3 regions of the Enterococcus sp. DIV0756 genome follow, and region 2 is predicted to be linked to each of the others. Evidence: riboswitches for the same ligand, from Rfam matches in the RefSeq annotation. Region 2 holds a riboswitch; each other region holds the start of a gene.
What was found. Region 2 has a riboswitch for FMN ahead of ribD (bifunctional diaminohydroxyphosphoribosylaminopyrimidine deaminase/5-amino-6-(5-phosphoribosylamino)uracil reductase RibD). Riboswitches for the same ligand answer to the same signal wherever they lie in the genome.

Region 1: it holds a riboswitch for FMN, as region 2 does, so the genes downstream of both, IGI44_RS06940 (ECF transporter S component) here and ribD (bifunctional diaminohydroxyphosphoribosylaminopyrimidine deaminase/5-amino-6-(5-phosphoribosylamino)uracil reductase RibD) in region 2, are expected to answer to the same signal.
Region 3: it holds a riboswitch for FMN, as region 2 does, so the genes downstream of both, IGI44_RS20460 (ECF transporter S component) here and ribD (bifunctional diaminohydroxyphosphoribosylaminopyrimidine deaminase/5-amino-6-(5-phosphoribosylamino)uracil reductase RibD) in region 2, are expected to answer to the same signal.

What each region holds. Positions count from the first base shown of each region.
Region 1 covers NZ_JBIOLF010000001.1:1,434,593-1,437,867, forward strand. Annotated here, with positions in the region: gene IGI44_RS06925 (segregation/condensation protein A) at 1-156, shown strand, start outside; gene scpB (SMC-Scp complex subunit ScpB) at 153-734, shown strand; gene IGI44_RS06935 (pseudouridine synthase) at 735-1,451, shown strand; FMN riboswitch at 1,519-1,637, shown strand; gene IGI44_RS06940 (ECF transporter S component) at 1,759-2,352, shown strand; gene IGI44_RS06945 (ferredoxin) at 2,434-2,646, opposite strand; gene IGI44_RS06950 (helix-turn-helix domain-containing protein) at 2,675-3,275, shown strand, end outside.
Region 2 covers NZ_JBIOLF010000002.1:974,104-977,378, reverse strand. Annotated here, with positions in the region: gene IGI44_RS21080 (riboflavin synthase) at 1-170, opposite strand, end outside; gene ribD (bifunctional diaminohydroxyphosphoribosylaminopyrimidine deaminase/5-amino-6-(5-phosphoribosylamino)uracil reductase RibD) at 174-1,229, opposite strand; FMN riboswitch at 1,461-1,598, opposite strand; gene IGI44_RS21070 (PTS sugar transporter subunit IIA) at 1,668-2,117, opposite strand; gene IGI44_RS21065 (PTS transporter subunit EIIC) at 2,229-3,275, opposite strand, start outside.
Region 3 covers NZ_JBIOLF010000002.1:833,845-837,119, forward strand. Annotated here, with positions in the region: gene IGI44_RS20450 (transketolase family protein) at 1-706, shown strand, start outside; gene IGI44_RS20455 (pyridoxamine 5'-phosphate oxidase family protein) at 750-1,205, opposite strand; gene IGI44_RS20460 (ECF transporter S component) at 1,205-1,804, opposite strand; FMN riboswitch at 1,932-2,046, opposite strand; gene IGI44_RS20465 (GNAT family N-acetyltransferase) at 2,239-2,658, opposite strand; gene IGI44_RS20470 (PspC domain-containing protein) at 2,941-3,222, shown strand.

The DNA of each region.
Region 1 (3,275 bases), on a different contig from region 2:
GGTTTGCCGCTGGAGTCTTTTTTTGTGCAATACACGAAGGATGAAATGATCACAACCTTTATGGCATTATTGGAATTAATGAAGAAGGGCCAAGCCACCGCGACTCAGGAAGAAACCTATGCACCAATTTTGATTTTTAAAGGAGTCAATATATGAATCAATTAAGTCAAATCGAAGCGATGCTTTTCGTGGTAGGTGAGGAAGGAATAAGTTTAGAAGAATTAGCTTTCACGTTGAAAAGACCAACCCCGGAAATCTATCAGAATATTATTGATTTAAGGGAATCCTATGAGGAAAATGAGACGTCTGCGCTTACTTTATTAGAAGTAGGCAATCATTTTGTTTTAAGTACAAAAAAGAAATTTGCTCCACTACTAAAAGAATTTGCTCGTTCACCGATGGCTAATCGATTAAGCCAAGCGGCACTTGAAACACTATCAATCATTGCCTATAAACAGCCAGTGACACGATCAGAAATTGATGAGTTGCGCGGCGTCCAATCAAGTGGAGCGGTTCAAACGCTGGTAGCACGACAGTTAATTGAAGAAAAGGGTCGTGTTGATGGACCAGGTAGGGCGATTTTATATGGAACCAGTGCTTACTTTATGGATTACTTCGGGCTTAAGGATATCGAAGAATTGCCGGATGTACAGAAGATGGAAGCAGATTTAGCAGATGAAGAAGAACCATTGGATTTGTTTTATGATCGTTTTAAAGAAGAGGATGGACAATAAATGGAGAGATTACAAAAAGTTATCGCCCACGCAGGGATTGCCTCGCGTCGTAAAGCCGAAGAATATATTACTGGCGGACGTGTTAAGGTAAATGGCGAAGTGGTGAAAGAGTTAGGAACAAAAGTAGGCAAAAAGGATATTGTTGAAGTCGACGGTGTGCCAATTTACCAAGAAGAGCCCGTCTATTACTTGTTTTACAAACCTCGAGGAGTGATCTCGGCCGTTAGCGATGATAAAAATCGCAAGGTCGTAACGGATTATTTTGCTGCTGTTCCAGAAAGAATCTACCCCGTAGGACGCTTGGATTACGATACGTCAGGTATTTTACTATTAACAAATGATGGTGATTTTTCACAACGATTAGCGCATCCTAAGCACCAAATCGACAAAGTTTATGTAGCAAAAGTAAAAGGCTTCGCAGAAAAAAGAACGCTTTTACCTTTGACAAAAGGAATTCGCATCGAAGGAAAGAAAACAGCTCCGGCTCGTTTTGAAATTCTCTCGACAGATAAAAAAGCGGAAACAAGTATCGTTGAACTGACAATTCATGAAGGCCGTAATCATCAGGTCAAAAATATGTTAGCTGCAGTGGGGCTACCGGTCCAAAAATTGAAACGTGAACGCTATGGTGACTTAACTTTACAGGGATTACGCCCTGGAGAATATCGTCGTTTGAATACTAAAGAAATCAACACTTTATTGAACCAATCAAAATAGAAAACCATTTACTTGTTTTTTGATAGTAAACTTGTTATAGTAATTACACAATAAAAAATAATTTAAGGTTCGTCTTCAGGGGCAGGGTGAAAATCCCGACCGGCGGTGATAGTCCGCGAACTGCGCAAGCAGCCGAATCGGTGAGATTCCGATACCGACAGTACAGTCTGGATAAAGAAGATAGAGCTTATTTGAGTGAGATCGTATTCAAGTAACTCTATGCTTTTTTCTGAAGCATAGAGTTTTTTTGCGTCGAAGTCTGACTCAAATAGTTCGATGAAGATGATTCCGAAACGGAGGATTTCACATGAAGAACTTACGGTTACAAAAAATGACAGCAGTAGCAGTGGCAGCAGCAATGGGACTAATATTACAATTTATCGCTTTTCCCATTCTCCCGATGTTCCCTTTTCTAAAGTTGGACTTTAGCGATATTCCAATTTTGATTAATATGTTTATCTTTGGACCATTGACAGGAGTTGCGACAGCTTTCATTCGATCATTGCTGCATTTGACGATGACCGGTTTTTCAATCGACAACTTGATTGGAGATTTTGCCAGTTTCTTCGCTTCAACCTTGTATACATTACCGATTTTTCTAATGTTTAGAAAAAGAACAACCTCGAAACGTATTATGGGTCTTGGTTTAGGTATTTTGGCCATGACGCTATTCATGAGTGTGGCAAATTACTTTGTCATCACACCGCTCTATCTAAAAGTTTTTGGACTTACAGCAGGACAAATGCTAGGAATGAGCATGGGACGCTATATCTTAGTTGGTATCGTGCCCTTCAATATCCTTAAAGGAGTCTTTGTCAGCACTGTTTTCCTAGCGTTGCATGCGAAGCTGCTTCCTTGGTTATCGAAAAAAACGATGACTTCGCAGCATCATTCAGTATAATTCAAAAAATCTCAGACACGTTTGTCTGAGATTTTTTTTATGAATATTGATAGTATTCGTGAACTTTTTTTAAATATGTTATTATGAATTTTGATATAAGATGGCATGAGAGGGACAACGTTTTGCAGACTGAATGACAGCTGCTTGGTGTTCTTCAGGAATGAATTCGTGGGTCGCTTCAGACTCTCCCAAAAAAAGGACCAGTCCATCATCGGTATAATCAAATATTTCGGGAGCGATCGTCTGACATAAACCGCAGGCGATGCAACGCTCAGGAATAATTTCACATTTCATTTTTTCACCTTCCACAGGAGATTTTACTATGACTTTTTTTATTCTAACGTTATTTCAGACAGGCTACAAGATAAGAACCTCGACATTGTATCATTTATTGGTCGGGAAGAGAACGAGCTCTGTTTTGCTACACGGTTTTTTTTACAATAATCTGATTTATTTAGGGGCTCTACCAACCTTGAAGGAAGCAATTTTCCAAAAGGAACTTCAGAACTTGGTTGCTGCTGGCTGGATTACCATAAATGAAGGCTTTGGGCAATTGACACAGCAAGGTAGAGAACAATTATCTGAAAAAAACTTTGATCTGGTTGGCTTGAATAATTTACGTTATGGTAGAATGCGGGAAGATTCTTGGCAGTTGATTCTTTTTGCTGTACAAGTTCTCAGCTATTTATCTTATAGTGAAAAAGACTATCTGCCGATTGAAAATCGACCGTTCTATTTGCAGCAGCTCAAAAAATGGTTAACAAGGTCACAGCCTCACTTGATTGAACGTTTCCAAAAAGAATTGCAAACGATCTTTAAGCAACTGCCAGTCGAAGAGGCTGATTTCTTGGCGAATCAATTTTCAGGTTATGGCTTTCAAGGCAAGACGACTTTTCAATTACTGCCAGCGAAGTATCAAGATG
Region 2 (3,275 bases):
TGCTCTGATTTTTTGACGGCGGTCAAGCACACACCATTGATCGCCATACTATCGCCAATTTTATAATCTGCTAGTAGTTTTTTTGACGCTCGGCAGGTTAACAGAATGGTTCTTCCGCGAGGAATGATACGCGTCAGTTTGCCCTTTTCCTGAATAAGTCCTGTAAACATCTGCTACACTCTCCTTCCGGCGATTCGAACGTCTGATCCCAATTGTTCGATTGATATGTCGCTTAGTGCGGTCACCTGCTCCACTAAGCGTGTGCCAGTAAAACTAGCTGTGCCATTCCCGCCGATAATTTTCGGTGCAAGATAGGTAACCAGCTCATCCCAATAGCCGCTTGCTAAAAAGGCATCATGGATAGCAGCACCGCCTTCAACATAAAGGGATTGAATGTTTCTTTTGGCTAATTCAGTCACAACAAAAGACAGGGAAAGAACCTGTTTTCGAATGACTTCGATATGCTCAGGCAGATGAATCTCGTCATCCCTTTCGGTGAAAATGAGCACCGGACTGCTGCCAGCTTCAAAAAGTGCCAGTTCCTTATGGGCCAACACTTCCCCTTTTCGATCCAAGACCACTCGATAAGGTGGAAATTTATCCTCGTCGGTCGTTCCTAAGGTTGGATTGTCGATCAAAGCGGTTTGACTTCCAATCAAAATCCCTTGATAATCCCCCCGTTCTTTGCGGACTCGTTTCAATGCTTCTTCTCCTGTTAAGGGTGTTCTTTGACCAGCTAACGCAATTTTCCCATCTAAGGTCATGGCCTGCTTCAATGTGATAAACGGCCGTTGCTGCTCATGATAAAAATTGTAATGTCGATTCAGACTTCGAACCTCCTCCTCTAAGATCCCTGTAATCACCTCAAGCCCTTGCTCCTCTAAATAACGTTTTCCCTTTCCTGCCACAAGAGGATTCGGATCAAGTTGGCCGATGACTACCCGCTTGATCCCACTTTCCAGAATTGCTTGGGTACATGGCGGCTGCTTGCCATAGTGATGACACGGTTCCAGCGTGACATAGAGTGTTGAATTTAATAGTTTTTCGGGAGTTTTACATGATGTCAGCGCATTTTTCTCAGCATGGGGCTTACCATAAGCTAAGTGCGCGCCTTTAGCGATAACCTGATCGTCTTTGACAATCACTGCGCCAACTAAAGGATTCGTAAAGGTTTTTCCTTTACCCTTCCACGCTTCCTTAATCGCAAGCCGCATAAATGTTTCAAGCATACAAATTCCTCCTTTCCAAACAGCTATCTCGTTGTAATGAATGTATTTTTCCAAAAAACGGGAAAAATAATTCTATTCTCGTTACGCATAGCATTTTTCTAACCTGCTGAAGCAGGAAGAAAAACTGCAAAAAAAAGACCCCGTGTAAGCACATACACGAGGCCGTAACAGATAAACTCAAAGAAACCATAATGAAAAAAGGATAGACCTTCCCCATCATACTTCTGATAAGTTTTTCTTCTCCCATCCAGACTTTAACTGTCGGTTCCAGATTCACACTGGATCAACCGCAAAAAAATGCGGGTCACGGACTTCAAGGTACGCCTTGTCACCGTCGGTCGGGAATTACACCCTGCCCCGAAGAATACTATTCAATTCACGAAAAATACTACTATTCTTTTTTTAAGTCGTCAACAGAATAATTTTAAAATAACAAAATTATTTTCCAACAACGAGAACTGGACCCTGTATTTTTTCTACAGATGCGGAGCCTTGCTTGATTATCTCAACAGAAAACTCGCTGCTATTTGTAATAACCATAGGAGTAACCAAATTGTAGCCCTTTTCCTCAATAAAATCCTTTTCCAATAAAATTAATGGTTCTCCTTTTTTCACTTCTTGTTCTGGTGACACTAATACAGAAAAACCTTTTCCGTTTAATTGTGTGGTTTCTAAACCTATATGAATCAATATTTCTGCACCATTATCAGCTAGTAACCCTAAAGCGTGCAACGTATTAGCAATCATTATGACTTTACAATCACACGGAGCCCGTACCGCTTCTCCAGATAATTCAACGGCTATGCCTTCACCTAGCATTTTGTTAGCAAATACTGGATCAGGAACTTGTTCTAACCCAATTATTCGTCCATTGACAGGGGCAAACAGCGTTACCTCAGATCAAAGCTTCTTCTCTTTTCTCTTTGAAAATAAAAACATCTTCATCTTCTCCTCTAAGAGAAATAGCCGCATAAATTACACGGCTATTTATCAAAAATTCTAGCTCGATAAGCCTTCTAAATATTCCTCAAAATTGCTCTTAATGATACTCACATGCGGCCCATAGATAATCTGGACCCCGCTGCCTTTTTTGATAATTCCCTTAGCACCGTGCTGCTTCAATAGCTCATCATCTACTGCTTCAGGATCTTCTACAGTTAGTCTCAATCTTGTGGCACAGGCATCAATATCTACCAGATTTCCGGTTCCGCCAATGGCTTTCAAAATAACACCAGACAGCTCGTCATCAGAAGAATCACCCGCTTTTTTCTTTTGAAAATCATCTTTGGTGTAAAGCTTCGCTTCTCCTTCATCTCGTCCGGGAGTGGGAATATTAAACCTTTGGATAAGGTACTTGAAGACAAAGAAATACAAGACCGCATAGGCGATAAATACTGGAATGATCATCACCCAATTGGTTTTGGCATTACCTTGCAGCGGGCCGTATAAAAGAAAATCAATTAGCCCACAAGAAAACGTCGTTCCAATACAAATTTTCAACACATGCATCAAAACAAATGATAAGCCAGCAAGGCCGCAATGCAATAAGAATAGGAACGGTGCGATGAATAAGAAGGTAAACTCAATTGGCTCCGTAATCCCTGTTAAGAAGGACGTCAATGCGGCTGAAAAAAGTAAACCGCCCACTAATTTACGTTTCTCTGGTTTCGCTGTTTTATACATAGCATAAGCTGCCGCTGGCAAACCTGCCATCATAAATGGATATTTACCAGTCATGAAACGACATGCTTCAACACTAAAACGAGTCGTACTTGCTGAGGCAAGTTCCGCGAAATAAATATTTTGCGCTCCGGCAACCGTCACGCCATCGATAATTGCTGTCCCACCCAATCCAGTCTGCCAGAAAGGGATATAGAAAACATGATGCAAACCAAAGGGAATCAAAGCCCGTTCCATAAATCCAAAAATAAAGGTTCCGAAATAGCCCGACTTCATCACTAGACCGCCAGCTGAAAAAATAACTGATTGAATCAATGGCCACACAAAATAGAAAGCGATTCCAACAAAAATGTACACCAGCACAGA
Region 3 (3,275 bases), 140 kb from region 2:
CAGCTTTGCAATCTTCGCAGCCGGCAGAGCGTACGAGCAGATCCGTAATGCTGTGGCATATCAGAAATTGAACGTAACGATCGCCGCGACTCACGCCGGAATTACCGTTGGCGAAGATGGTGGTTCTCATCAAGCGATCGAAGACATTGCATTGATGCGGGCGATTCCCGGGATGACGATCATTAATCCTGTGGATGACCTTGAGACTGAAGCGGCGATCGAGACAATCTTGGAACACGAGGGTCCCGTCTATCTGCGATTAGGACGACTCGCTGTGGATAGAGTTCACGAAGAAAAGCAACCTTTCGTGATCGGAAAAGCGGAAAACTTAGTATCAGGAAATGATGGAACGATCATCGCGACTGGTTTGATGGTGCAGGAAGCATTGGACGCCGCAAAACAGTTGGCAGAGGAAAGCATCCATGTTCGTGTGCTGAATTTCTCGACGATCAAGCCATTAGATGAAACGTTGGTTCTACAAGCAGCAAAAGAAACACCTTGGATCATCACCGCTGAAGAACACAGCGTAGTCGGCGGACTCGGCAGTGCTGTTTCAGAATTCTTATCCGAGAATCAACCAACTAGAGTGGTAAAAATCGGTGTTCAAGACCAATTCGGTCAATCAGGAAATCCAGAATTACTGAAGAAACACTATGGCTTGACGGCGGGGAATATTATCAAAAAAATCAAAGAATTAAGGAACTAATCAAACGCAGATCAAGCGAAATTTCGTCTGATCTGCGTTTATTTTAATCATATTTTTCGATTTTAGCCTTTTCCTGTTCAAAATCAATCAACAGTTGAAAACCTTTATCCTCTTCATCCTGATCCCAAATTTCAACCAATTTAGGCACTATTTCAATCAAAATTTCACTATCTTTATGAGGATAGGCATTATAGCTTTTTTCCCAGTATTTTTGATACAACGTTTGAAAGGAGTCATCCTTCTGATCCGCGACTAATCCATGATTCACCGCAATCCCTTCGATCTGAACGCCCCAGTAGCAGATCGCCACCTGGGGATTTTCGATCAATTGTTGTGTCTTGCGAAAATTTTTATCCGTTTTAAATAAGATCTTTTCTTCATGAATAATGACGCTGACATTGCGTACCATGACATGATCATTCAAACTTGTTGCCAAGGCCATGATCTTTTTTCGTCCTAATTTTTTATAAAATTGATCAACCACTGTCTGATATTCCATTATAAATACTCCCGTCTAAGAAAGATGGCGCGCAAGCGGTCGAGAGAAAAATAGACAATTGCGGTGGTGACGCCGTATTTGATCAAGTTGAAGGGGATAATTCCAATCACGACCAATTTCCAAACACTGTCTACCATTGGATTAACAGCTTGTGTCATGGCGATAATCGCCTCCATGGACAGTCCGTACAGCCTGGTATAAAAGGGAATGATGAAATAGACATTTGATAGACAAGCAACAATCGTAACGACCGCTGTACCTGCTAGCATCCCCCGCAGTGCCGAACGTTTGTGAGTAGAGTGTTTATACAGGAAACTAGCGGGTAAAATGAAACTTAGACTCAAAATAAAGTTCTGAATTTCACCTGTAAACATTGAAGCAGTACCCACAGTTGCTAGCTTGATCAGAAGTTTGATTAGTACGATGAAGACACCCGCGACAGGTCCCAGTAAAAAGGTCCCTAATAGTTCGGGAATCCCAGCTAAATCAAAGTCCATAAATGGCGGCATGAATGGCAAGGGGAATTTGAACAGCATCAAAACATAGGAAAGAGCTCCAAAAATTGCGATCATTACGAGTTTTCTTGCGGTAAATTTCATTTCGAACACACCTTTCTTGAAACGTAAAAAAGAACCTTACAACAACATTTGCAAGGCACAGTCAAAGTAGAAAAAGGTGTATTGATTCGTCAAATAGCGTTTGTTATCTGAACGATCAACAAACACACACTTTCTTCTTCCATCCAGACTGTACTGTCGGTCTCAGAATTGCACTGAGTCAGCCAAAAGGCTCGCGGACTATCACCGCCGGTCGGGAATTAAACCCTGCCCTGAAGAACTTATTGTGTTTATTCTCACATGGTTTCAATGGAAATGCAAGCGTTTTTTCGAATAACTGTTGGGTAAAAAGAACTTACCACAATAAAATGATTTAAGAAGGGGCTCATCGGAGGGAGTAGCCAATCCGAGAAAGATCAATAGTAACGTCTAATCTTGGTATAGAAGAGAGAGCGTGAATAAAGTAAACTTCTGTTTTAATAATAAATCATGTTCCAATAAGGATCAGCCACATTTATTTCACGAACTTTTTCCCAGCCTTCTTTTTCATAGAAAGCAAGAGCAGAGGTGTTTCGTGATAGGCATTTCAATTTCATTGGTCGCTGCAGATGCCGCATGGCTTCCTTCAGAAGCTGATGGCCAGCCCCTTGCCCTTTGTAGCGACTATCCACAAATAGACAGTGGATGAAGTTGTCTGGTAGATACAAAGAAATAAACCCAATGATGGTTTGCTGTAGTTCTGCAACGAAGACAAGTTCGGCCTCTGTGTCGCGATCAAAATCTTCCAAATGCATCAACTCAGGATCGTCCCAGTAAAATGTTGTACGGCGGCTTTCTAAGTATAACTGTCTAAGTCTCGATTTATCTTGTTGTGTTATTTCACGAATTTCTAACAAGCAGATCGTCCTTTCTTATAATTAAATTGGTTGTTGTGATGTCCGTATTTACTTTAGCACAGTTAGAGAAAAAACTTGAGTTGTTTGCTAATGAATAAAAGAACTAGAAAAACTCCGTCTAAATAACTAGAGGAAAAATACTTCTTTCGCCCTATGACGAATCAAGGAAGATTGAGCATAATATAGACATAAGATAAAAACACATCGCGAGTGGGAAATAAAAAATACAACTAAATTGGGTTCCAAAAAAGTGTTTTTGGAAAATTAAAGGGGAAATTAAAAATGAAAAAATTAACGAAATCACAAGACAATCGAGTATTAACAGGTACGTTAGCTGGTATTGCTGACTATTTTGGAATTGATCCTACAATTGCACGTGTCATCTTTGTCTTCATGATCTTCTTCTTAGAAGGCACACCGATTTTACTTTATTTACTGATGATGCTGCTTGTTCCTAAAGCAGAAAGCGGAAATCGTACGTACCAACAACCCTATGAATCTTCAGCTAGAAGCCAAGCCAAACAGGCCGAAGCTGTGTCAGACGATCCATGGAGTGACTTCTAATCAATAAAACAACGCTCGTAACTAATCGAGCTTAATCTATAAATCAGAAGAGT